DNA from 3 places in the Amaricoccus sp. genome. Region 1 is predicted to be linked to each of the others. Evidence: riboswitches for the same ligand, from Rfam matches in the RefSeq annotation. Region 1 holds a riboswitch; each other region holds the start of a gene.
The links. Region 1 has a riboswitch for cobalamin ahead of V7050_RS18610 (aromatic ring-hydroxylating oxygenase subunit alpha). Riboswitches for the same ligand answer to the same signal wherever they lie in the genome.
Positions count from the first base shown of each region.

Region 2: another riboswitch for cobalamin. It lies ahead of V7050_RS04015 (TonB-dependent receptor plug domain-containing protein); the one in region 1 lies ahead of V7050_RS18610 (aromatic ring-hydroxylating oxygenase subunit alpha).
Region 3: another riboswitch for cobalamin. It lies ahead of V7050_RS16340 (DUF6925 family protein); the one in region 1 lies ahead of V7050_RS18610 (aromatic ring-hydroxylating oxygenase subunit alpha).

Region 1 is NZ_DAIUBO010000281.1:237-4,174, forward strand. Features, by position in the region: partial or broken gene V7050_RS18605 (hybrid-cluster NAD(P)-dependent oxidoreductase) at 1-35, opposite strand, end outside; gene V7050_RS18610 (aromatic ring-hydroxylating oxygenase subunit alpha) at 39-1,280, opposite strand; cobalamin riboswitch at 1,398-1,592, opposite strand; gene V7050_RS18615 (heme ABC transporter ATP-binding protein) at 1,905-2,690, opposite strand; gene V7050_RS18620 (FecCD family ABC transporter permease) at 2,683-3,726, opposite strand; partial or broken gene V7050_RS18625 (hemin ABC transporter substrate-binding protein) at 3,729-3,938, opposite strand, start outside.
Region 2 is NZ_DAIUBO010000024.1:5,147-17,880, reverse strand. Features, by position in the region: gene zigA (zinc metallochaperone GTPase ZigA) at 1-899, opposite strand, end outside; gene V7050_RS04045 (hypothetical protein) at 1,705-1,863, shown strand; gene hemP (hemin uptake protein HemP) at 1,896-2,027, shown strand; gene V7050_RS04035 (adenosylcobinamide amidohydrolase) at 2,225-2,893, opposite strand; gene V7050_RS04030 (ABC transporter ATP-binding protein) at 2,890-3,648, opposite strand; gene V7050_RS04025 (FecCD family ABC transporter permease) at 3,645-4,634, opposite strand; gene V7050_RS04020 (ABC transporter substrate-binding protein) at 4,634-5,464, opposite strand; gene V7050_RS04015 (TonB-dependent receptor plug domain-containing protein) at 5,467-7,413, opposite strand; cobalamin riboswitch at 7,554-7,758, opposite strand; gene V7050_RS04010 (alpha/beta hydrolase) at 8,031-8,891, opposite strand; gene V7050_RS04005 (TonB-dependent receptor domain-containing protein) at 8,894-10,903, opposite strand; gene V7050_RS04000 (hypothetical protein) at 11,215-11,727, shown strand; gene V7050_RS03995 (TonB-dependent siderophore receptor) at 11,808-12,734, opposite strand, start outside.
Region 3 is NZ_DAIUBO010000201.1:304-5,949, reverse strand. Features, by position in the region: gene V7050_RS16350 (ribonucleoside-diphosphate reductase subunit alpha) at 1-2,408, shown strand, start outside; gene V7050_RS16345 (ribonucleotide-diphosphate reductase subunit beta) at 2,542-3,603, shown strand; cobalamin riboswitch at 3,632-3,831, shown strand; gene V7050_RS16340 (DUF6925 family protein) at 3,997-4,992, shown strand; gene V7050_RS16335 (hypothetical protein) at 5,040-5,285, shown strand; partial or broken gene V7050_RS16330 (ABC transporter substrate-binding protein) at 5,291-5,646, shown strand, end outside.

The sequences.
Region 1 (3,938 bases):
GCCCAGCCGAGCCGGGGAACGAGATCGGTCGCCATCCGCTACGCCGCCGCCAGCGCCGCCCCGCCGCCGAGGCGGTCGCCGAGCCTGCGGCAATACCAGTCGACGAACTGGATCACGCCGTCCTCCTGGATGCGCGAGCAGGGTCCCGGCACGAAGGCCGGCGCGGTCACGCCGCGCTGGTTCTCCTCGACCACCGCCCGGTCCTCGCCGTTGGTGGCGATCCGGACCCGGGTCAGGTTCTTCAGGTCGTAGTCGGTGCCCTCGACCGCGTCCTTGCGGACAAGCCATTTGGTCGTGACCTCGGTCTCGGTGGCGCTGATCGGCAGCATGCGGAAGACCGTCGCGTGGTCGCCGAGGAAGTGGTTCCAGCTGTTGGGGTAGTGGAAGAAGGGCAGCGAGCCCGCATCCGCGAAGGGCGCCGTCGACAGCCGCCTGGTCGGCACCGCCGCCCTGCCGTCCATGGTGAAGCTCTCGCCGGGGCCGAGCAGCGGGACGCGCACGAAGCGCCACTGGTGGCTCGGGTGCAGGTGGAAGCGCGGCGGCATCCCCGCGGCCTCGCATTTGGCCCAATGGGCGGCGATGACCGGCTCGACGTTGCCCTGCTCGTCCATCGAGGTGTAGCCGGAACGGTCGGGGAAGGTCCGGCAGGGCGAGGGATGCGCGCCCGCGCAATGGCAGCACTCGCGGTTGTTCTCCATCACCAGCTTCCAGTTGCCCTTCTCGACGATCGTCGATTCGAAGGCGATCCTGGCATCGTCCAGCCGGTGCGGCGCCAGGTCGCGGCCGGCCGTCTCGCGCAGCGCGTCGAAGGAGGCGGGCTCGTCGGCGAGGCAGACGAAGACCATGCCCCCCGCAGCCTCGCAGGCGACGGGCTTCAGCCCGTGCTCGGCCGGCCGGAAACCCGCCCCCATGTCGCGGGCGTAGAGCAGCCGCCCGTCGAGCTCGTAGGTCCACTGGTGGTGGGGGCAGGCGAGCTTCGGGGCCGGGCCCCTGAGCGCCGTGCGGACCCGGCTGCCGCGGTGCCGGCAGGCGTTGTGGAACGCGCGGATCGCCCCGTCCGCGCCGCGGACGATGACGATCGGATAGGCGCCTATCTGCATCGTCACGAAATTCCCGGCCTTCGGGATCTCGCAGGCCGGGATCGCGAACAGCCAGTCGCGATACCAGACCTCGGCGAGGTCGACCCCGAGCATCGCGGGATCGGTGTAGATGGGGCGCGGCAGCGCGTGGTCCGGAACGCGGCTCGCGAGCAGGTTCAGCGCCGTCGTATCGGCGATCATGGCATCTCTCCTCGGTGCCGCTCACCCGCGGCCCCCCGGGTTTCATCGTGCGGAAAGGATGCGACGGCCCGCCCGGACCCCGTGGCCCCGGCGGCATCCGCCCGCACCGCCGCCCGCGGCTTGACGTCACGCAGGGCTGGTTTCCGGGCTCCGGAGGGGCCTCGCGGCCGATGCGGCGCCTTCCCGGGGATTCCCCAGTGGCTTCTCGCCGCATTCATTCCTCCGCCACCGTTGCGGGGGCAGCGCCGGCTTCGGACCGGCTTCCCAATTCTCCGCCCCTCCCGGAGCGGCACCCTGACGAGCCGATCCTATCCTGTGGGCCCGCGATCGAAAGCACGGATTCCGACACCCGCGCGAAGGTTTCGGACAAGCCGGATCGAAACGATTCGCCGATGTCCGCAGGCCGGCCGTCGATTGCCGAGCTCGCTCCCCCGTGCAATGTCGATCGAGGGCCGATTTCGTCGAGGACGCCGGCATGTCGTGCCGGGCCGGGGTGCCGCCGGCGGGGAGCGCGCCGCCCTCTCACGCCGCTTCGGCACCGGCCTGGCGAGCATCCGGAGGTTCGGGGCGCTGGCCGCGAGGGAGGTGGACCGGACCCGCAGCAGTCGCGGCGGCGCCTGGGCTCTAGGCGCGACTCAGGTCCGGAGCGATGCGCAGCATGCCGCCGGCCGATTGTTCGACGGCGATGGGGATGCGGTAGACTTCGCTCAGCCTTCCGGCCTCGAGGACCTCCCCGGGCGCGCCCTCCGCGATGGCGCGTCCCTCGGACATCAGCAGCACGCGGTCGGCGAAGGCCGCGGCGAGGTTGAGGTCGTGCAGGACCGCGAGCACGCCGGTGCCGGCGTCGGCCTCGGCGCGGGCGAGGCGCAGCACCGCGACCTGGTGGGCGACGTCGAGGCTGGCGGTCGGCTCGTCGAGCAGGAGGAAGCGCCCGCCCCCGGCGGCGCGGCCGGTCCAGAGCTGGGCGAGCACGCGGGCGAGATGCGCCCGGGCGCGCTCGCCGCCGGAGAGGCGGTCGGCCGGGCGGCCGGCGAGGGCCGCGATCCCGGTCGCCGCCATGGCGCGCGCGACGATCGCCCCCTCGTCGGCGGCCCCGCGCGGCGCCGTCGCCGCGCCGAGCGCGACCAGAGCGGTGACGGTGAAGGGGGCGGCGAGCGCCGGCGCCTGCTCCAGCGCCGCGCGTTCGCGGGCAAGGCCCGCGGCGGTCATGGCGGCGAGCGGCCTTCCGTCGAGCAGCGCCGCGCCGAGGTCGGGGCGCAGCTCGCCCGCGAGCACCGCGAAGAGGCTCGACTTGCCGGCGCCGTTCGGGCCGCAGAGCGCCACCAGTTCGCCCGGCCGCAGCGCGAGGCCGACGCCCGCGAGCGCCGGGCGGCCGCCGCGGGTGAGATGCGCGTCGCGCGCCTCAAGCATCGCGGTGCATCCGCGCGAGCAGGAGCCAGAGGAAGAACGGGCCGCCGATCAGGCTGGTGGCGAGCCCCACCGGCGGCTCGGCGGGCGGTGCGATCATCCGCACCCCGAGATCGGCGCCGAGCAGCAGCGCCGCCCCGACCAGCGCCGCCGCCGGGGCGAGCGTCCGGTGGGCCGGGCCGACGCAGAGCCGGGCGATATGCGGCGCGACGAGCCCGATGAAGCCGATGGGGCCGGCGACGGCGACGCCGGCGCCGACCGCCAGCGCCGACCAGAGACCGGCGGCGCGCTTCACCCGCTCGACCTCGAGGCCCGAGTGCCAGGCGGCGCGCTCGCCGAGCTGCAGGAGGTCGAGCGCCAGGGCGAGCCGCAGGAGCCCGGCGGCCGCGGCGGCGATGCAGAGCGAGGCCAGCGCCGCCGCCCGCCAGCTCGCGCCGCCGAGCCCGCCCATGGTCCAGAAGGTGATGTCGCGCAGCTGCTGGTCGTCGCTCATGTAGATCATCAGCCCGACCGCGGCCCCGGCGATGGCGTTCACCGCCACGCCGGCGAGGATCAGCGTCGCGGCCTGGGTGGCGCCGCCGCGGCGGGCCAGTGCGAAGACCAGGGCCGTCGCCGCCGCCGCGCCGAGGAAGGCCGCCGCCGGGGTCGTCCAGAACCGGAGCTCCGGCGCCGCGGCGGCGAGCATGGCGCCGCCGAAGACGATCGCTGCCGCCGCCCCGAGCGCGCCGCCGGCGCTCACGCCGATCAGGCCGGGATCGGCGAGCGGGTTGCGCAGGATCCCCTGCAGGGCCGTCCCCGAGAGCGCGAGGCCGGCGCCGACCGCCGCGGCGAGCGCGACGCGCGGCGCGCGGATGGTGGTGACGATCGCCTCCGCGCGGGGGTCGGCCTCCCCGAGGAGCGCCGCGACCACCTCGCCGGGGCCGAGCGGGACCGGACCGAAGACCATCCCGGCGACGGCGAGGCCCAGCACCGCCAGCCCGAAGCCGATGAGGGCGAGCGCCGTCCCGGGGGGCGCGGCCCGGAGCAGAGGCGCGGGCACGCTCAGATCTTCAACTGCGCCGCCGTGTCGGGATGCAGGGCGCGCGCCAGCTCCGTCACCGCCGCCGGCGTGCGCGGGCCGAAGCCGAGCAGCTTCAGCCCGTCCATCACCAGGATGCGCCCCGCGCGCGCCGCCGGGGTCTCGGCGAGGCCGACGGCGGCGACCGCCGCCGCGCCGCCGCCCGCCGCGGCGGCCGCGTGGTCGGGCAGGAG
Region 2 (12,734 bases), on a different contig from region 1:
CAGAAATGGCCCTTGGCGCGGATCACGCCGGGCAGCGGGCCGGTCAGCACGGCCTGGAGCCGCGCCGGGTGGAACGGCCGCCGCGCCCGGTAGACGAAGGAGGAGATGCCGTATTCCTCGGTCTCGGGCACGTGATGGGCGAAGCCGTAGAGCTCCTTGGCCCAGAGCGGATGCTCGTGGGCGCGGTCGAAGTCGAAGCGGCCGGTGTCGAGCACCTCCCAGAGCGGCACGTCGGCGAAGTCGGTCTCGATCAGCCGCGCATCGGCGTTCAGGCTGCGGACGATCTTGCGGGCGGTCTCGGCGAGCACCGGCCCGGCGTCGCCGACCTTGTTGAGCACGACCACATCGGCGAACTCGATCTGCTCGACGAGCAGGCTGACGATGGTGCGCTCGTCGTCTTCCCCGAGCGATTCGGCGGTGTCGCGGAGGAAGTCCTGGCTCGCGTACTGGCCGAGCAGGTTCACCGCATCGACCACGGTCACCATGGTGTCGAGGCGGGCGACGTCCGAGAGGCTCTCGCCGTCCGCGTCGCGGAAGGCGAAGGTCGCGGCGACCGGCAGCGGCTCGGCGATGCCGGTCGATTCGATGACGAGATAGTCGAAGCGACCCTCGGCCGCGAGCCGGCGCACCTCGGCGAGCAGGTCGTCGCGCAGGGTGCAGCAGATGCAGCCGTTCGTCATCTCGACGAGCTTCTCGTCGGTGTGGCTGAGCTCGGCGCCGCCGGCGCGCACGAGGTCGGCGTCGATGTTCACCTCGGACATGTCGTTGACGATGACCGCGACCCGGCGGCCCTCGCGGTTGGTCAGGATGCGGTTGAGGAGCGTGGTCTTGCCGGCGCCGAGGAAGCCCGAGAGCACGGTGACGGGGAGGCGGTCGAAGGGTTCGGCTGTTTCGAGCATGGCGGGCCCTGGTTGGGTGAGTGTGCAAAGGGAGATGACCGACCCGATCAATCGGGCGGCAAGGGTGGACCGCTGGTCGTGGTCAGTGCGCTTTCATCTCACGCAGCTTCTCTTTGGCATCCATCGGGAATGCGGCCGCTCCGGGGGGCGGCCACGGTGGCCCGGCTTGCGCATCATGCGGGAGGAAGAGCCACCCGACCGTGACCTCCGCGGCGCTGGCAGCTGCAGCGGTGACCGCCAGAACAGCGGCCGTCGTTGCCTCGGGGCGCATCGTGTTCCTTTCCCTGCCCATGTCCGATGCGGCGAAGCGAAGCCGGCGTTCCCCGTTTCCTTCGTTGCCGGGAGGCGTGTCGACATGAGATCGAATCGTTACAGTATAACAGTTCCGCGACTCGTTACAGCATAACGCATCGCTCGGACAAGGGTCCTCGGCGCGGTATATGCCCGGGATGCGAGTCCATCGGCACCGACCGGCAGCCTGCGCCTCGCCGGTGGATGACGCCGGCGCGCTTCTGTCCCGGAGGCGCTCGCGAATGCGGGGCCGGAGGCTCGGCGCGTGCCGTCATCCCGACGCTTTGCGCATGGCGGATCCTGCGCCGGGGGAGGCTCGGATGGCCGGTGGAGGGGATGCGGACCGATGGGGATCCGCGCTGGCCCCGGAGGCTCGCAGGGCGAGCGGGACGCGGCCCGTCGCTGGGATATTGACATTACCCGAGTTATTCAGTCAGATATTTCCCGACCCCAGCCATCCTGTGCCTTCGCAGGAGAGCCCGGATCCTTACTTCAGGGACACGGAAGCTTTGCGATGCGCCACGGCAGGGAAGAGCGAGACGAGAACGAGGAGCGCCGTCCGGGGGCGGGCGGCGAAGACGCTCTCGAACTGATCCATCTGGCGCTCGACTGCCCTCCTCCGTCCGATTTCGCGCTCGAGGCGCTTCTTGACCGAACGGAACGCAGCCAATGATCCACGCCAAGCCCTCGCCTGTGCCGCGGGACATGCCCAGCGAGCCCCCGCGCTATGATGCGAAAGCGCTGACCGATCCGGACGGTGTGGCGCGGATCGAGCTCGACGGGCAGATCTACACGCTCCGGATCACCCGGCAGAACAAGCTCATACTTACCAAGTAGATGCCGCGCCGCGCGGCGAAAGGGCGACGTCCCGGGATGCCGCGAGGCCTGCGCTGCGTGAGCCTCGTGCGCGGTCGGGAATGCGGGAGCCGGATGCGGCGCACCGCCGCGCAAGCGTGCCTGGCATCCGCCGCGTCGGTCTCGCCGGGCTTCGCCAGGGACGGCGGCATTCGGGCAGGCGCTCGGTCGGGACGCCTTCAGGACCGGGCATGGGGATCTCGTGCAAGGCCGGCGCGGGTGTCGATCCAGCGGGCGGCACCGGCGGCCACGGCATCATAGGCCGCCCGGCCGAGTGATTCGCCCGCATCGGTGTGAAGCCCGGCAAAGGCGGTGCGGCCCGGCGGCGCGGCGAGCGCGATGCAATCGGTGCCCGTGCCGGTGGCCGGCCCTTCGGGCAGGGCGAAGCCGGCATCGATCACCGCTGCGGTGCGGGCCTGGACCGCGATGGTCAGCGCCTCGATCTGCGCCGCCCTGGTCAGCCCGGCGGAACAATCCAGAACCATGTTGATCGTGCCCCATCGGGCCGGGTCGAAGCTCTGCCGGTGACCGACGCGCTCGGCATTGGAGAGGCCCACCGTGGCAAGGCAGTGCACCATCACGTCGCCGGCCTGCGCGGAACGGCACTCGAAGGCCGAGATGTCGCGCGAGGTCAGGAGTGCCGGGGCATCGGCGAGCCCCGTCGCGACCAGTTCGCGACCCAGCCAGAGCGCGGCGTCCAGGTCCCGGGGCAGATCGCGGTTGCGCACCTCGCGGATGACGATCCGCCGGGCGGCGACGAAGCCGGGCCGGTTCAGCGTCCAGCTGAGCACCCGCCGCGGCGCGCCCAGATCGGCGATCAGCCAGGGGGCGGTGTGGAGGAGCTTCACCGCCCCGCCCCCGCGCGGGCGATGGGCAGCAGGAGCAAGCCCTCGGGCGCCGCCTCGCGCCAGACGGTGATGCCGAAGACATCGGCCAAGCGCTCGGGCGAGAGGATCTCGGCGGGCGCGCCATCGGCCACGATCCGGCCGGCCCGCATCATCACCAGCCGGCTGCAGAAGCGCGCCGCGAGGCCGAGATCGTGGAGCGAGACCACCACGCTCCGCCCGGCGGCGGCGAGATCCTTGAAGACGTCCATGGTGGCGATCTGATGCGCCGGATCGAGCCCCGCGATGGGCTCGTCCGCCAGCAGCAGCGGCGTCTCCTGGGCTAGCGCGCGGGCCAGCAGCACCCGGGCCTGCTCGCCGCCCGAGAGCTGCGTGGCGATGCGGTCGCGGAAGGCGCCGAGGTCCATCCGGTCGATCGCGCGGGTGACGGCCACGGCATCGGCCGCGGCGCCGCGCGCCTCGTAGGGCATCCGGCCGAGCGCCACGACGGTCCCGACCGTGACGGGCCAGGCGATCTCTCGCGCCTGCGGCAGCCAGGCCGCGTGGCGGGCGCGGGCGGCCGGGGGCAGTTCTGCCAGAGACGAGCGGCCGCGATGCGGCAGCAGCCCGAGCGCGCCGCGCATCAGCGTCGTCTTGCCGGCCCCGTTCGGGCCGATGAGCCCCACCACCTCGCCCGGAGCGATGGAGACGGAAACCGCATCGACCGCGGGACACCGGCCCCGCAGCACCGTGAGCCCCTCGATGGAGAGCAGGGTCATGCCAGGTCCCTCCGGGTCCGGTAGACCAGATGCAGGAAGAGCGGCGCGCCGACGATGGCGGTGAGCACGCCGAGCTTCAGGTCGCTCCCGGGCAGGATCAGCCGCACCGCGATATCCGCGGCCAGGACCATCGCCGCGCCGCCGAGCGCCGAGGCGGCGAGCAGGCGGCCGGGACGCGCCCCGACCGCGCCGCGCAGCAGGTGCGGCACCACGAGGCCGACGAAGCCGACCGCGCCGGCCACCGCCGTGGCCGCGCCGACCATGGCGGCGACGCCGGCGACCAGCATCAGCCGGAGCCGGCCGAGCCGGGTGCCGAGCGCTTCGGCCGCATCCTCGCCCAGCGTCAGCGTGTCGAGCCTGCGCCCCAGGGGCAGGAGCAGCGCCGCGCCGAGCGCCACGAAGGGCGTGGCCAGCGCCACATGCAGGAAGGAGCGGTCGGCCAGTGATCCCAGCATCCAGAAGACGATCTCGGAGGCGGCGAAGGGGTCGGGCGAAAGGTTGAGCACCAGCGAGATCAGCGCGCCCGCCAGCGCCGAGACCGCGATGCCGGCGAGGATCAGCGTGAGCGAGCCGCCGCGCGGACCGGCGAGCAGGAGCAGCAGCGCCACCGCGACGCCCCCGCCGGCAAGCGCCGCCAGCGGCACCGCCAGCGCGAAGGCCGCGGCCAGCCCGGTCTGGATCGCCAGCACGGCACCGAGCGCCGCCGAGCCCGAGACCCCGAGCAGGCCGGGCTCGGCCAGCGGGTTGCGCAGGTAGCCCTGCATCGCCGCGCCCGAGAGCCCGAGGCTCGCCCCCACCAGGATGCCGAGCAATGCCCGCGGCAGCCGGATCTCGCGCATCACAAGCGTCATCGGCCCACCGTCGCCGAGGACCAGCGCGCGGAAGCCCTGGCCCGGCGAAATCCCGGCCGGCCCCACGAGCAGCGAGGCGAGGAAGAGCGCCGCGACCAGGGTCGCGAGCCCGGCGAGGAGCCAGCGGTAGGGGATCATGGCGATTCGGGCAGCTCCTTTCGCGCCTCGGCCAGCCCGGCGATGGCGCGCAGCACATGGGGCGTGCCGCAGACCCAGTCGCGGTCGGTCAGCGGCGCGGTTCCGGCGCGTTCCTGCAGGGCCAGCAGCGCGGGGTGGCTGAGCACCTCCTCGGCACGCGAGGCGCCGGGCCAGGGCTGCGGCAGCACCACCAGGTCGGGGTCGAGCATCACCAGCTGCTCCAGCGGCAGGACGCCGCCGACCGACAGGCCGACCTCCTCGGCCACATTGGCGAAGCCGGCCGCCTCCAGGATCGCCCCCGACAGGCTCGCCGGCCCGGAGGCATAGCCGCGGGCGGCATAGATCGCGGCTCGCGGCGGATCGGCGACCGTCTCCGACAGCGCCGCGAGGCCGGCATCGAATTCGGTGACCAGCATCGCGGCGGCTTCCTCGCGGCCGAGCAGCCCTCCCATCTCGGCGATCCGGTCGCGCACCTCGTCCAGCGAACGGGCGGGCGTCATGGTCACCACGGGAATGCCCAGCCGGCGCAGCATCGAGACCGTGGCCCGGGCGGTGAAGCTGCCGGCGACGACCAGATCGGGGTCGAGCAGGAAGATCTCCTCGGCCAGCCCGTGGTTCGCCGGCCAGGCCAGCGCCTCCTCCGCCATCGCCGAGCTGCGCGGGTCCTGCGCGAGGTAGGAGACCGAAAGGAGTTGCCCGGGCGCGGCCAGCATCATCGCGAGCTGGTCGGTACAGAGGTTGATCGACACCACCCGCTGCGGCGCCGCCTGACCCGGCCCGGCAAGGGCGAGGCTCATGGCGAGGACAAGGCGGAGCGGGTGGCGCATGGTCAGAAATTCGCCGCCACGCCGGCATAGAAGGTCCGGCCCGGCGCATCGTAGCCCAGGATTTCCTGGTATTGCTCGTCGAACAGGTTGTCGATGCGCGCGGTCAGCAGCAGCCGATCGCTCAACTGGTGCTGGGCCGTGACGTTGACCAGGGTGTAGTCGTCGAGTTCCACCCGGTCGGCGCCGAAGGACGGGGTGGTATAGTCGAAGTCCCAGTTGCCGTTGACATAGCGCAGGTCGGCCCCGAGAAGCGTCCTGTCGTCGGGGAGCCGGTAGTAGGCGCGCAGGCCCAGTTCGTTCTTCGGCCGCCGCACCTCGACCGCACCGTCCGGGTCGGTGGCATCGAGCCAGGTGAAGTCGGCACCGAGCGTCAGGCCGTTGTCGAATGCGAATTCCGCCGAGACCTCGACGCCGTTGCGGTCGCTGGTGCCGTCCTCGTTGTAGGGGGTCGATTCGCCGGTGGCCGGATCGTAGGTGCTGGAGATCTCGTTGGTCAGCTCGGACCGGAAATAGGTGGCGTTGACCACCGCCCGGTCGCCCAGGAACCGCTGCTCGACTCCGATGTCCCAGCCGATGCTCTCCTCCGGCTCCAGGTCGGGATTGCCGATCCAGGTGCCGGGGTTGTAGCCGAACTGCTCGTACATGGTCGGATTCTGGACGCCGGTTCCTGCCGAGGCATGGAATCGCGTGGTGGCGTTCGGCAGCAGGTAGGAGAGCCCGACCGACCAGGTGTCGGTGTTCGCGAAATCGCCGTCGTTGTCGTCGTGCCGCCCGGTCGCCTGCAGGGTGAAGGCATCGTCGAGGAAGCTGCCGCGGTATTCCAGCACGTAGCCGTAGAGCCTCCGCCTCTGCTCGTCGAGCATCGCGGAATCGAAGACCAGCGACGGCTCGTTGTTCCGGAAGGTCTCCTCCTTGCCCTCGACCAGGAAGCTGAGGATCTGGGCGGAGCTGTCGACGTCGAAGCCGTCGAGCGCCACGGTGCCGCGATAGGCGAGCCGCGACCTCGTGGCGGTGGTGTCCGAGGTCGCGGCGCCCTGATCGGTATCGACCGTGTCCATGGTGCCCGAGTAGAAGGTGACCTCGCTGCGGAACCGGCCCTCGACGGCGTCGATCGTGGCGAAGGCGGAGCCGAAGAAATCCCTGACCTCGGTCTCGAGGTCGCCATCGGTCACCAGGTCGTCGATTGTGGCCGCGCCCCAGTTGGACTGGTCGTAATCCGAGGTCCGGTGCACGTAGCGCAGGGTGGCGCCCAGGGTGATGTCGTCGTTCACGAAGAACGCGCCGCGGGCGTTCAGCGTCGTGTTGGCGTCGCCGTCGTCCTCGCCCCCGCTGCCGGAGATGTCGTAGCCGTCGGTCACCCGCCGCGCCGCGGAGACCGAGACCTGCCCGCGTTCGCCGCCATAGCGCAGCGACAGGCGGCCGCCGCCGCTCTGCTGGGTGCCGAGCTCGGCCTCGGCATTGCCGGCGAAGCCGGGCTCGGCGGCGCCCTCGGTGATGATGTTGATCACCCCGCCGATGGCGTTGGAGCCGAAGACCGAGGATTGCGGGCCGCGCAGCACCTCGATCCGCGCGATGTCGTCGGTCAGCAGGTTGGCGAAGTCGTATTCGCCGCTCGCCGGGTTCGAGACTTCCACGCCGTCGACCAGTACCAGCGTGTGATTGCCCTCGGCGCCGCGGATGCGAACCTGGGTGAAGGTGCCGGTGCCGCCACTCTGGCTCACCGCCACGCCCGGCAGCGCGCGCAGCGCTTCGGCGGCATGGCGGATCTGGCGTTCCTGCAGGTCCTGACCGGTCACCACGGTGACGGCACGGCCGTAGCGTTCGGCCTCGATGGGCGTCAGGCCGCCGCCGACGATGATCTCGTCGAGCCGGAGCGGTGCGCTGTCCTGGGCGACGGCGGAGCCTGCGGCCAGCACCAAGGCGCCGACGGCCGGAAAGGAATGTCTCATCTCGAACCCCGTAGATCGGGCGGCATGGGCCGCTCCGGTGACCTTCTCGATGTCGTTGGACGGGGCCGGCCCGATCCGCAGACGGTTGCATGCGCCACCACTGCGGAGAGTCCGCCGTCCGCCATGCACCCCGCATGGGAACCGGGTGATCCGTTCTGGCAGGTCTCCTGACTTGCGGGTCGTCGCAGGCACCGGCCTTCCCGCAGGACATGTCCCGCAGTGGCATCATCGGGCCCGCTCGCCGCTTACAGTTGCGGGGGCAGTCACGGAATCGGCACGAGGCGCCTCACCGTGTTCCCTTTTGTCGGGCGGCATGCCGCCCGAACCAGAACGGAGGCATTTAGGGCGGCAGGCCCGGCCCTGCCAAGCATTAACTGCGGCGGAGCCTCCGCCAGCGAGCGCGATATGGCATCCCTGCCGTTGCGGCCCCGATCCCATGCCAGCGGCCCGACCGACCGACCGATCCCTGAGCCCGGGGCCGAACCCCGGGAACGGGAGAAGGCCGCGCGAGGCGCTCCCGTCCCAGGCAGCGACCGGGTGGCCGCCTGTGTCGGGAGGGGTGCCGGCCCCTACCCTTTCCGCCGCGTCGGCGGTTGCCGGGCGGCCGCCGAAGATGCCTAGCGGATGTCGGCCGGCGCCTGGAGCGCGAGCGAGAAGCTCCGGCTGATCAGCGACGGCAGGACCGTGATATGCTCCGAACCCGCGAAGGCCTGGTGCGAGACCGAGAGCCCGCGCTCGGAGAGGGGGGCGAGGATCTCGGCCATGCGCCCGGCACCCACCACCATGTCCGGCAGCTCCTCGGCCCCGACCCCGATGAAGAGACTGCGTCCCTCGAGATCGGCCGCGGCCGGGTCGAAGGCCTCGGCGCGCGCGAGGATCTCCTCCCCGTTCCACCAGACCGACGGGCTGCCGGCGACCCAGGTCGCGAAGAGCGTCGGGCGCGTCAGGAAGGCGTGCAGCGTGAAATAGCCGCCGAGCGAATGGCCGAAGAGCGTCGCCCGCGCCGGATCGGTGGGCAGCCGGCGGCCGATCTCCGGCATCAGCTCGTCCGCGATGAAGTCGAGGAAGGCATCCGCCCCGCCGAGCTCCGGGAAGGGCGCACCGTTCCCGCGCTTCGGCAGGGCCGAGGGATCGGCCGGCGTCGTATAGTCGAAATAGCGCCGCGCGGTGTCGAAGGGCTCGTCCGTCTCGTAGCCGATCGCCACCACCGCCGCCGGCTCGAAGCCCTTCGGCGGGCGGGTCTGCAGCCGCATCGCCTCGGCGGCGGTCTGGAAGGTCGCGTTGCCGTCGAGGAAATAGAGCACCGGATAGCCCGCCTCCGGCGCCGGCAGCAGCGGCCGGGCGAGGAGGATGCGATAGCGGCGCCCGGTCTCGGCGGCGGTCATCACGAAGCTCTCGGAATTCGGGACGACGACCGGATCGGCCGCCGCCGGCATGGCCGCGACCAGGGCCGCCGCGAGAAGGACGCCGCCCCGCATGGTCAGAACCGCCCGGTCAGCGACACGTAGAACCGCCGCCCCTCGACGTTGAAGTCGTCGGCGACCTCGCGCTCGATCGTCTCGTCGAAGAGGTTGAGGATGCCGCCCTGGAGGGTGAGGTTCTCGCCGAAGTCGTAGCTCGCCATCAGGTCGGCGGTCGTATAGGCGTCGGCATCGACGGCATTCGCCATGTTGCCGTCCTGCGGGACGTAGGTGTACTGGTCCCCGACGTAATTCACCGTCACCGAGGTGAAGAGCGCCGTCGTCGCCTGCCATTCGACGGCGAGATGGCCCGAATGCTCGGGGTTGTAGGCCAGCGGCACGTCGAGGCCGCCGCTGGTATTGGTCGCGTCGAGATAGGTGTAATTGGCCCGGAGCGTCACGCTGTCGGTGACGTCGTAGCGCGCGGCCGCCTCGAGGCCCTGGGTGCGGGCGGATTCGATGTTCTCGTAGCCGAAGATCGGGATCCCGTCCGAGGTGAAGCCGACGAAGTTGTCGAAGGTCGGCGCGACCGCCGGGTCGCCGGTGCGGGCCGGCGGGAACTGGATCATGTCGTCGAGGTCGTTGCGGAAGATCGTTCCGGTCAGCGCCAGCGGCCCCTGCTCGAAGACCGCGCCGATCTCGTAATTGTTGCCGGTCTCGGGATCGAGATCCTCGCTGCCGCGCAGGAAGCAGCCGCCGCCGCAGGAGATCTGGTCCCAGTTCGGGCTGCTCTCGAGCAGGGTCGGTGCCTTGAAGGCCTGCGCCCAGCCGCCCTTGATCGTCAGGGATTCGGTGACGTTGTAGACGCCGTAGACACGCGGGCTCCAGTGGTCGCCGAACTTCTCGTTGTTGTCCACGCGGGTGCCGAGGGTCAGCAGGAAATCGTTGCCGAAGGCGACCTCGTCCTCGAAATAGACCGCCGCCTGCCACATGGACGAGGTGCCGTCGCCGGTCAGCACGTAGTCGTCGTCGATCTGCTGGTAGCGGTATTCGGCCCCGAGGGTCAGCGTCTGCGGCAGCGATCCCTCGATCGGCAGCACCACCCGGCCCTCGGCGCCGCGGTTGTAGGCGGTGTTCGGCTGGTCGACCCCCGCGACGTTGCCATGGCCGTATTCGTTGTCGATCTGGTCGCCGTAGAGCCGCAGCTCGGTGGTGCCGAAGTCGTAGTCGCCGTAATGGGTGAGCCCGTAGTCGAAGCGCTTCATCGGGAAATCGCCCTCGACGCGACGCTCGTAGCCGAGGTCGAGGTCGACGGTGTTCTGCACGTTCGGTGCCCAGCTCAGCGTGCCGTGGATGAAGCGGTCGTCCTGTTCGGCGAATCCCGGCCAGGGATCGACCGCCCAATCCTCGCCCGGCGCGGGGTTGTAGTCGTCGCTGCTGGCGTCGCGATGGGTGACGTTGCCGTAGAGCTTGAAGCCGAGCCTGTCCTCGACGATCGGCCCGGTCAGGAAGAAGCCGGTGCTCCAGGTGTCGCCGGCGTCGCGGTCCTGTTGCAGCGTGTAGTCCGCGGTCAGCGAGCCGTGCCATTCGTTCGAGACCGGCTTGGTGATGATGTTGATGACGCCGCCGATCGCATCCGAGCCGTAGAGCGAGGACATCGGGCCGCGCACCACCTCGATGCGCTCGATGGCGTCGAGCGGCACCCAGCCCGAGTCGAAGGCATTGCCGCGGAAGAGGTTCGGCGCGCTGTCGACCCGCTTGCCGTCGATCAGGAACAGCGTGTAGCGCTCGGGCAGGCCGCGCATCTGCACCTGTTCCTGGTTGCCGACGCGGTTGATGGTGATGCCCTCGACCCGGGAAAGCACCTCGGCCACGTTGGTCGCGGGCGTCTGCGCGATGTCCTCGGCCGTCACCACGCTGACGCTCGCGGGAGCGTCGCGCAGGTCGGACACCCCGCCGGTCGCGGTGACCACGAGCTGGTCGAGAACGAAGCTTTCCTCCTGGGCGCGGGCGGCCGTGCCCGGCGCCACCGCGGCCGCCCCGGCCAACAGCAATCCAAGCGCCTTCCGGCGCCGCAGTGTCAGAATCATGTCCAGCGTCCCTCGCAGTGAAGATGATCGCTGGCGGTCTCGGAACGAGGTGGCTGGCTTGGTCCGTCGAAGCGCGACGGCGCTTCGCCGCACGCCCGTTATCGTTCCTGATTCATTTCGTCAAGTTTGCTCGAACCCTTGCGACATGCCCCTGGGATGGTCAATCTGACAAGTGCGATCGGTCGCGGCCGGGCCTTCCGAAGGAGAAGCGGATGCGGTCGATGCCGCTGCGGCGGGCTCCGGAGGTAACGCGCACGTGTTGGGCGCCGCCGGCGGTCCTGAGCGATACTGAACCGCGCAGGGAGGAGCGGATGAGCAGAGGCCATGCTTTGTCGGAGGGCGGCCGGAGCGGTGGCGCTGCGCTGGGAATCCTGCTGGGGCTGATGCTGGCGGGCTGCGCCTCGGGCGTTCCGGTCGAGCGTCAGGTCGTGGTGCCCGGAGCGCGGTTCCAGGCCGTGCAGGGCGAAGCGCGGCTCACGGTCCGGACCTTCCTCGAAGACGAGGCCGGGGAGCGCCAGGAGGTCCTCGGCGCAAACTGCGCCGTCAGATCGAGCCTCTATGAGACGGAACTCGTCACGCCGTCCGTTCTCGTCCTGCCGAACTTCGGGCCGCAGTCGCCGGAGCTCGAATTCGCCTGCCGCGCCGGCGAACTGGCCGGCGCGGGCCGGGCGGATATCGACACCTTCTGGCGCAGCTATCCCGGCGGCTGGGGCTATCCGGGTCCCTATCCGTGGCGGCCGCCATACGGCTGGGGCGGGTGGGGACTCTACGGACCGGCCTATCCGGTCTCGAACTACCCGAACGTGTCGATCACCCTGCGCTGAGGGCGGCGCTCCGGACCCGGACCTGCACACGGCGCCACCGGCCTCCCGGCGACACAGGTGCCGGGAGGCCGCTTTGCCGGTCAGAAGCGTGCGCGCAGGGAGAGTTCCGCGCCCAGGCCGTCGCCGTAGACCACCGTGTCGTAGAAGCCGGTGGTGCGGTAGTATTTCTCGTCCAGTACGTTGGTCACGTTCAGCTGCAGGGCGATGTCGTCGCTGATGTCGTAGCGGCCGCTCACGTCGAAGATCGCGTAAGGATCCTGGACGATGTTCGGCAGGTCGCCCTCCCAGGGAATGCTGTCGGTCTGGCTCTGCCAGCGCATCGCCCCGCCGACCGTCAGCCGGTCGTCGAGAATGCCGGGGATCCGGTAGTCGGTCGCGAGCTTCAGCGTGTTGCGCGGCTGATCGGTGAAGAGCTCGTTGCCGTCCCGGTCCTCGGAATAGCGATAGGTGAAGCCGCCCGAGACGTTCCAGCGCTCGTTGATCGCTCCCGCCATCTCCAGCTCGAAGCCGCGCGTCGTGGTCCCCTCGATCGATTCGTAGACGCTGCGATCCTCCGCCTCGATGGTGTAGAGGTAGTTCGCCACGTCCCTCTGCTCGGTCCAGAACACCGCCGCCGCGGCGTAGAGGGCGCCATCCATCAGACCCGCCTTGGCGCCCAGCTCGTAGTTGTAGCCGTAGGTCGGGTCGAGGTAGTTGCGATCCAGGTCCTGGAACAGCTGCGGCTCGTAGATGCTCGTGATGCTTCCGTAGACCGACCAGGTCTCGTTGACGTCGTAGGTCGCGCCGACATAGGGCGTCACGATGCCGCTGTAATCATACTCGAACGGCGCGAGGGAATAGGGATCGGTCTGCCTGCCGTCCCACCAGTTCAGGCGCGCCCCGCCGATCAGCGACAGCGCGTCGGTGGCACGGAAGCGCAGCGCGCCGTAGAGGCCGATCTGCGTGACGTCGTTCGTCCAGAAGCGGTCCGGCTCCGAACCCCATTCCGGCTCCGGGTAGGAGCCGTC
Region 3 (5,646 bases), on a different contig from region 1:
AGCGCGCCGCCGCCTCGGCGCCGGAGCCGCAGCGCTGGATGCACGACGCCGCCGGCGCGCGCGTGCCGCTCGACGTCGCGGCCCTGCGCGCCCGGGTCGACGCGGCCTGCGACGGGCTCGCCGACATATCACCAGCGGCGGCGGCGGAGCGAGTGCTCGCCTCGCTCTACGATGGCGTCACCGCGGCCGAGATCGACGAGGCGCTGATCCTCGGGGCGCGCAGCCTGATCGAGACCGATCCGGCCTATACCTTCGTCGCCGCGCGGCTGCTCGCCGATCGCATCCGCGGCGAGGCGATGGCGGCGGTGCTGGGCCGCGCGGACGAAACCGACCTCGCCGCCTATTTCCCGGCCTATGTCGCCCACGGCATCCGCGCCGGCCTCCTCGACCCGGCGCTCGCCGGCTTCGACCTCCCCCGCCTCGCGGCCGCGCTTCGGCCCGAGCGCGATAGGGCCTTCCAGTATCTCGGGCTCCAGACGCTCTGCGACCGCTACTTCCTGCACGAGGACGGCACGCGCTTCGAGCTGCCGCAGGCCTTCTTCATGCGCGTCGCCATGGGCCTCGCGTTGCGCGAGGAGCACCGGAACGGGCGGGCGATCGAGTTCTACGAGCTGCTCTCGTCCTTCGACTTCATGGCCTCGACGCCGACGCTCTTCAATGCCGGCACGCCGCGGCCGCAACTCTCCTCCTGCTTCCTGACCACGATCCCCGACGATCTCGAAGCGATCTTCGGCGGCATCCGCGACAACGCGCTTCTGGCGAAATACTCGGGCGGCATCGGCAACGACTGGACGCCGGTGCGCGGGCTCGGGGCGCATATCCGCGGCACCAACGGCAAGAGCCAGGGCATCGTGCCCTTCCTCAAGGTCGCCAACGACACGGCGATCGCGGTCAACCAGGGCGGCAAGCGCAAGGGCGCGGTCTGCGCCTATCTCGAGACCTGGCACATCGACATCGAGGAATTCCTCGACCTGCGCAAGAACACCGGCGACGACCGGCGCCGCACCCATGACATGAACACCGCCAACTGGGTGCCGGACCTCTTCCTGGAGCGGGTGGAGGCGGACGGCCCCTGGACGCTGTTCTCGCCCGACGAGGTGCCGGATCTGCACGATCTGACCGGGCAGGCGTTCCGCACCGCCTACGAGGCTGCCGAGGCCAGGGCGGCGGCCGGCGAGATCAGGGTGCATCGCCGCACGCGCGCCGTCGACCTCTGGCGGCGGATGCTCTCCATGCTGTTCGAGACCGGCCATCCCTGGATCGCCTTCAAGGACCCCTGCAACATCCGCTCGCCGCAGGGCCATGTCGGCAGGGTGCATTCCTCGAACCTCTGCACCGAGATCACCCTGAACACGAGCGCCGACGAGGTGGCGGTCTGCAACCTCGGCTCCGTCAACCTCGCCGCCCATGTCACGCCCGCCGGCCTCGACCTGGCGAAGCTCGCCCGCACGGTGGCGACGGCGATGCGCATGCTCGACAACGTCATCGACGTGAACCTCTACACCATCCCCCAGGCGGAACGCTCGAACCTCCGCCACCGCCCGGTCGGCCTCGGCCTCATGGGCTTCCAGGACGCGCTCCAGATCCTGCGCATCCCCTATGCCAGCGAGGCCGCCGTCGCCTTCGCCGACGAGAGCATGGAGGCGATCGCCTTCCACGCCATCGCCGCCTCCTGCGACCTCGCCGAAGAGCGAGGCGCCTATGCGACCTTCCCGGGCTCGCTCTGGAGCCGCGGCATCCTGCCGCACGATTCGCTCGACCTGCTCGCCGAGGCCCGCGGGGTCGCGCCCTTCGACAGGAGCGCCCGCCTCGACTGGGACGCCCTCCGCGAGCGGGCGCGCCGCGGCATGCGCAACTCCAACTGCCTCGCCATCGCGCCCACGGCCACCATCTCCAACATCGTCGGCGTCAGCCAGTCGATCGAGCCGGCGTTCCAGAACCTCTACGTCAAGTCGAACATGTCGGGCGAATTCACCGTGGTGAACGCGGGCCTCGTCGCCGACCTCAAGGCGCGCGGGCTCTGGGACGAGGTGATGATCTCGGATCTCAAGTACCACGACGGCGCCCTCGGCCCGATCGCCCGCGTGCCGGCCGACCTCAAGGCGCTCTATGCCACCGCCTTCGAGATCGCGCCCGACTGGCTGGTGCAGGCCGCCGCCCGGCGCCAGAAGTGGATCGACCAGGCGCAGAGCCTCAACCTCTACATGGCCGAGCCCTCGGGCCGGAAGCTCGACGCGCTCTACCGGCTGGCGTGGAAGTCCGGCCTGAAGACCACCTACTACCTGCGCGCCAAGGCCGCGACCCGCGTCGAGAAGTCGACGCTCTCCGGCGCCGACGCGACGCTCAACGCGGTGAAGGTCGGCGGCGCCTGCGCGCTCGACGACCCGAGCTGCGAGGCCTGCCAGTGACGCGGCAAGCCGAAATGGCAAGCCGGATTCCAGCCGGATTCCGGCCGCCTTCCAGCCCGTGTTTCTGCCGCTTTTTCAAGGTGATGCCCGGCGACCCCGCCAAACCGCCGAAGATCGCATGACAGGAGCCCCCATGCTCGACCTCAACGCCACCGGCCTCGGCTCCATCGACCGCGACGGGGGACGCGTCAGCGTCTCCGACAAGGCGATGATCAACGCCCGCGCCGACGTGAACCAGCTCCTGCCGCTCAAGTACCGCTGGGCCTGGGAGAAGTACCTCTCCGCCTGCAACAACCACTGGATGCCGACCGAGGTCTCGATGCAGGCCGACATCGCGCTCTGGAAGTCGGACGCGCTCAGCCCCGACGAGCGGCGCATGGTCAAGCGCAACCTCGGATTCTTCGCCGCCTCCGAAAGTCTCGTCGCCAACAACATCGTGCTCGCAGTCTATCGCAACCTGACGAATCCCGAGTGTCGTCAATACCTTCTGCGCCAGGCCTTCGAGGAGGCCGTGCACAGCCACACCTTCCAGTACATCGTCGAGAGCCTCGGCCTCGGCGAGGGCGAGCTCTTCAACATGTACCGCGAAGTGCCCTCGATCACCGACAAGGCCGCCTGGGCGCTCGATCATACCAGGGCGCTCGAGGACCCCGCCTTCCGCACCGGCACCGAAGCCGCCGACCGCGCCTTCCTGCGCGATCTCGTCGCCTTCTACGTCGTCTTCGAGGGGATGTGGTTCTACACCGGCTTCGCGCAGATCCTCTCGCTCGGCCGGCGCAACCGCATGGTTGGAATTGCCGAGCAATATCAGTATATTCTCCGAGACGAGAGCCTGCACCTGAACTTCGGCATCGACGTCATCAACCAGATCAAGGCCGAGAACCCCCGGCTCTGGACCGAGGCCTTCCAGGCCGAGGTGCGCCGCATGCTCGGCGAGGCGGCCGAGCTCGAGGCCGCCTACGCCCGCGACACCATGCCGACCGGCCTGCTCGGCCTGACGGCCGAGTCGAGCGCCGACTACATGCGCTTCATCGCCAACCGCCGCTCGGCCCAGCTCGGCCTCCAGCCGCTCTTCGCGCCGACCGAGAACCCCTTCCCCTGGATGTCGGAGACGATCGACCTCCGGAAGGAGAAGAACTTCTTCGAGACCCGCGTCACCGAATACCAGACCGGCGGCGCGCTCAGCTGGGACTGAAGGTCTTGCCTTGCCGCCGGGCAGGGGCCAGGATCGACGGCACGACGGTTTCCGCGGCTGCTCCCGAGTCGCCGCGGACGAAGAGGGAAGCCGGTGCGAGACCGGCGCTGCCCCCGCAACTGTAAGCGGCCAGCGATCCCGAACGCATCCACTGGCCCGCCGGGCCGGGAAGGATCGGGAAAGCGGCGACCCGCGAGCCAGGAGACCTGCCGTCGCCGAAACCCGATCGACCGGGCGGGGTGCCCCGGGCTGGAGGCGACATGCGACGGACGGCGGCGCGCGCGGACGCGGCTTCTCATCCCTCCGGCCCGTCCAGGGGCTCGGAAACCCGCCCATTGCTCGGCGAGCCCTGCCCTTGCGCGGCGCAGCGGCGCCACTGAAAGGACGGGAACCATGCCGGACCTGGAGACCCTGGCAGCCGCGCGCCTCGCCGACTGGCGTGCCTCATGGTCGATGGGGTCGTGGGGCGCGGTGGCCGAGTTCCATCAGGACGACGGCGAGCCGGCCGTCGCCGACGGCCTCGAACGGGTGACGTCGCGGGGCGCTATCCGTCTCCAGGGACTCGCCGATGCCGAGCCGCTCGCCTACGAGACCGTGAGCCCGGACCCGCGGCGCTGGACCGTCGCGGTCGCCCTCTGCCTTCCGGCCGAGGCGGCGCGGCGCGACGGGCGCGGCGTCCTCACCGAGCTCGGTCCGGACGACGATGCGGTGCGGCCCGGGGATCGCGCCGGCATCCTCTTCGACTTGGGCCTCGGCCAGCCGCAGGTCGACTTCTGCATCCGCGTCACCGACCCCGCGCTCCTCGCCACGCTGCGCGGCGCCGCAGGCCGGCCGGTCCTCGCACCGGGCAACCCGGCGCTCGGGGCGATCGTCGCCGCGCATCCGCACCGGGTGGCGCTGACCAACCTCGGGCGGATCGAGGTCTTCCAGAAGATCGGTGGCCCCGAGACCGGCGGCGTCTCCCCGGCCGGCCCGCACACCCATGTGCTGCCGAAGCTGCTCGCCTCGGGCCGCACCCATTCCGCGAACGTCCCGATCCCGCACGGCCTCGTCCCCTGCGCCGGGCTGCATCCCGGCAATCCGGTGATCGGTGCCATGGGCGAGGACCGCGCCTTCGACGCAGGCCTCCATGCCGCCTTCGAGGCGCTGCTCGAGGCCTGGGGCGATCCCGATTACGTGGTCGCCAAGCGGGCAGTGCGCTCGGCGCTCGACGCCGGGCGGGAACCGGGCGGCTTCGAGCCGCTGCCGAGCCGCAGCGGCCGCGCCGGCCTGCGCAATGCACTGAGGCAGCGGCGGCGCGAGCGCGGCGGCTCGGACCTGCTCGACCGCTGGTCGGCCACCTTCGACCGGGGCGGGGAACCCGCCGAACCCGACCGCCCGGGGCATTGACGCATGGGACCGTTCGACGGAAGCTCCGGCAGGGCAGGGGGACAGCCATGACGACGGAGGTCCGGGATATCGTGACCGGGGCGCGCGCCGGCGCCTGGATCGCGGTCGTGACCGTGGCCAGCCTCGTCTTCGGCCTCGTGCCGGCCTGCGCGACACCCCTCGCCGCCGTCGTTGCGGTGGTCGGGCGCGGCATCCTGTGGACGAACCTGCTCGCGCTCGCCCGCCGTCTCGTCCTGCACCGCCTCGCGGTCGTGTCGGGGCTGCTGGCGACGCCGCGCGCATCGGCCGCCTGACCGCGGTGCGGCGCTTTCCGCCGGAGCGGATCGTCTGCCTCACCGAGGAAACGGTCGAGACCCTCTACCTCCTCGGCGAGGAGGCCCGCATCGTCGGCGTCTCGGGCTACGCCGTCCGCCCGCCGCAGGTCCGGCGCGAGAAGCCGCGGGTATCCGCCTTCACCTCGGCCGACCTGCCGAAGGTGCTCGCGCTCGAGCCTGACCTCGTTCTGACCTTCTCCGACCTGCAGGCGCCCATCGTCGCCGACCTCGTCCGCGCCGGCGTCGCGGTGCACGCTTTCAACCAGCGCGACCTCGCCGGCATCCTCGCGATGATCCGCACCCTCGGCGCGCTGGTCGGCGCGGCGGAGCGCGCCGCCGC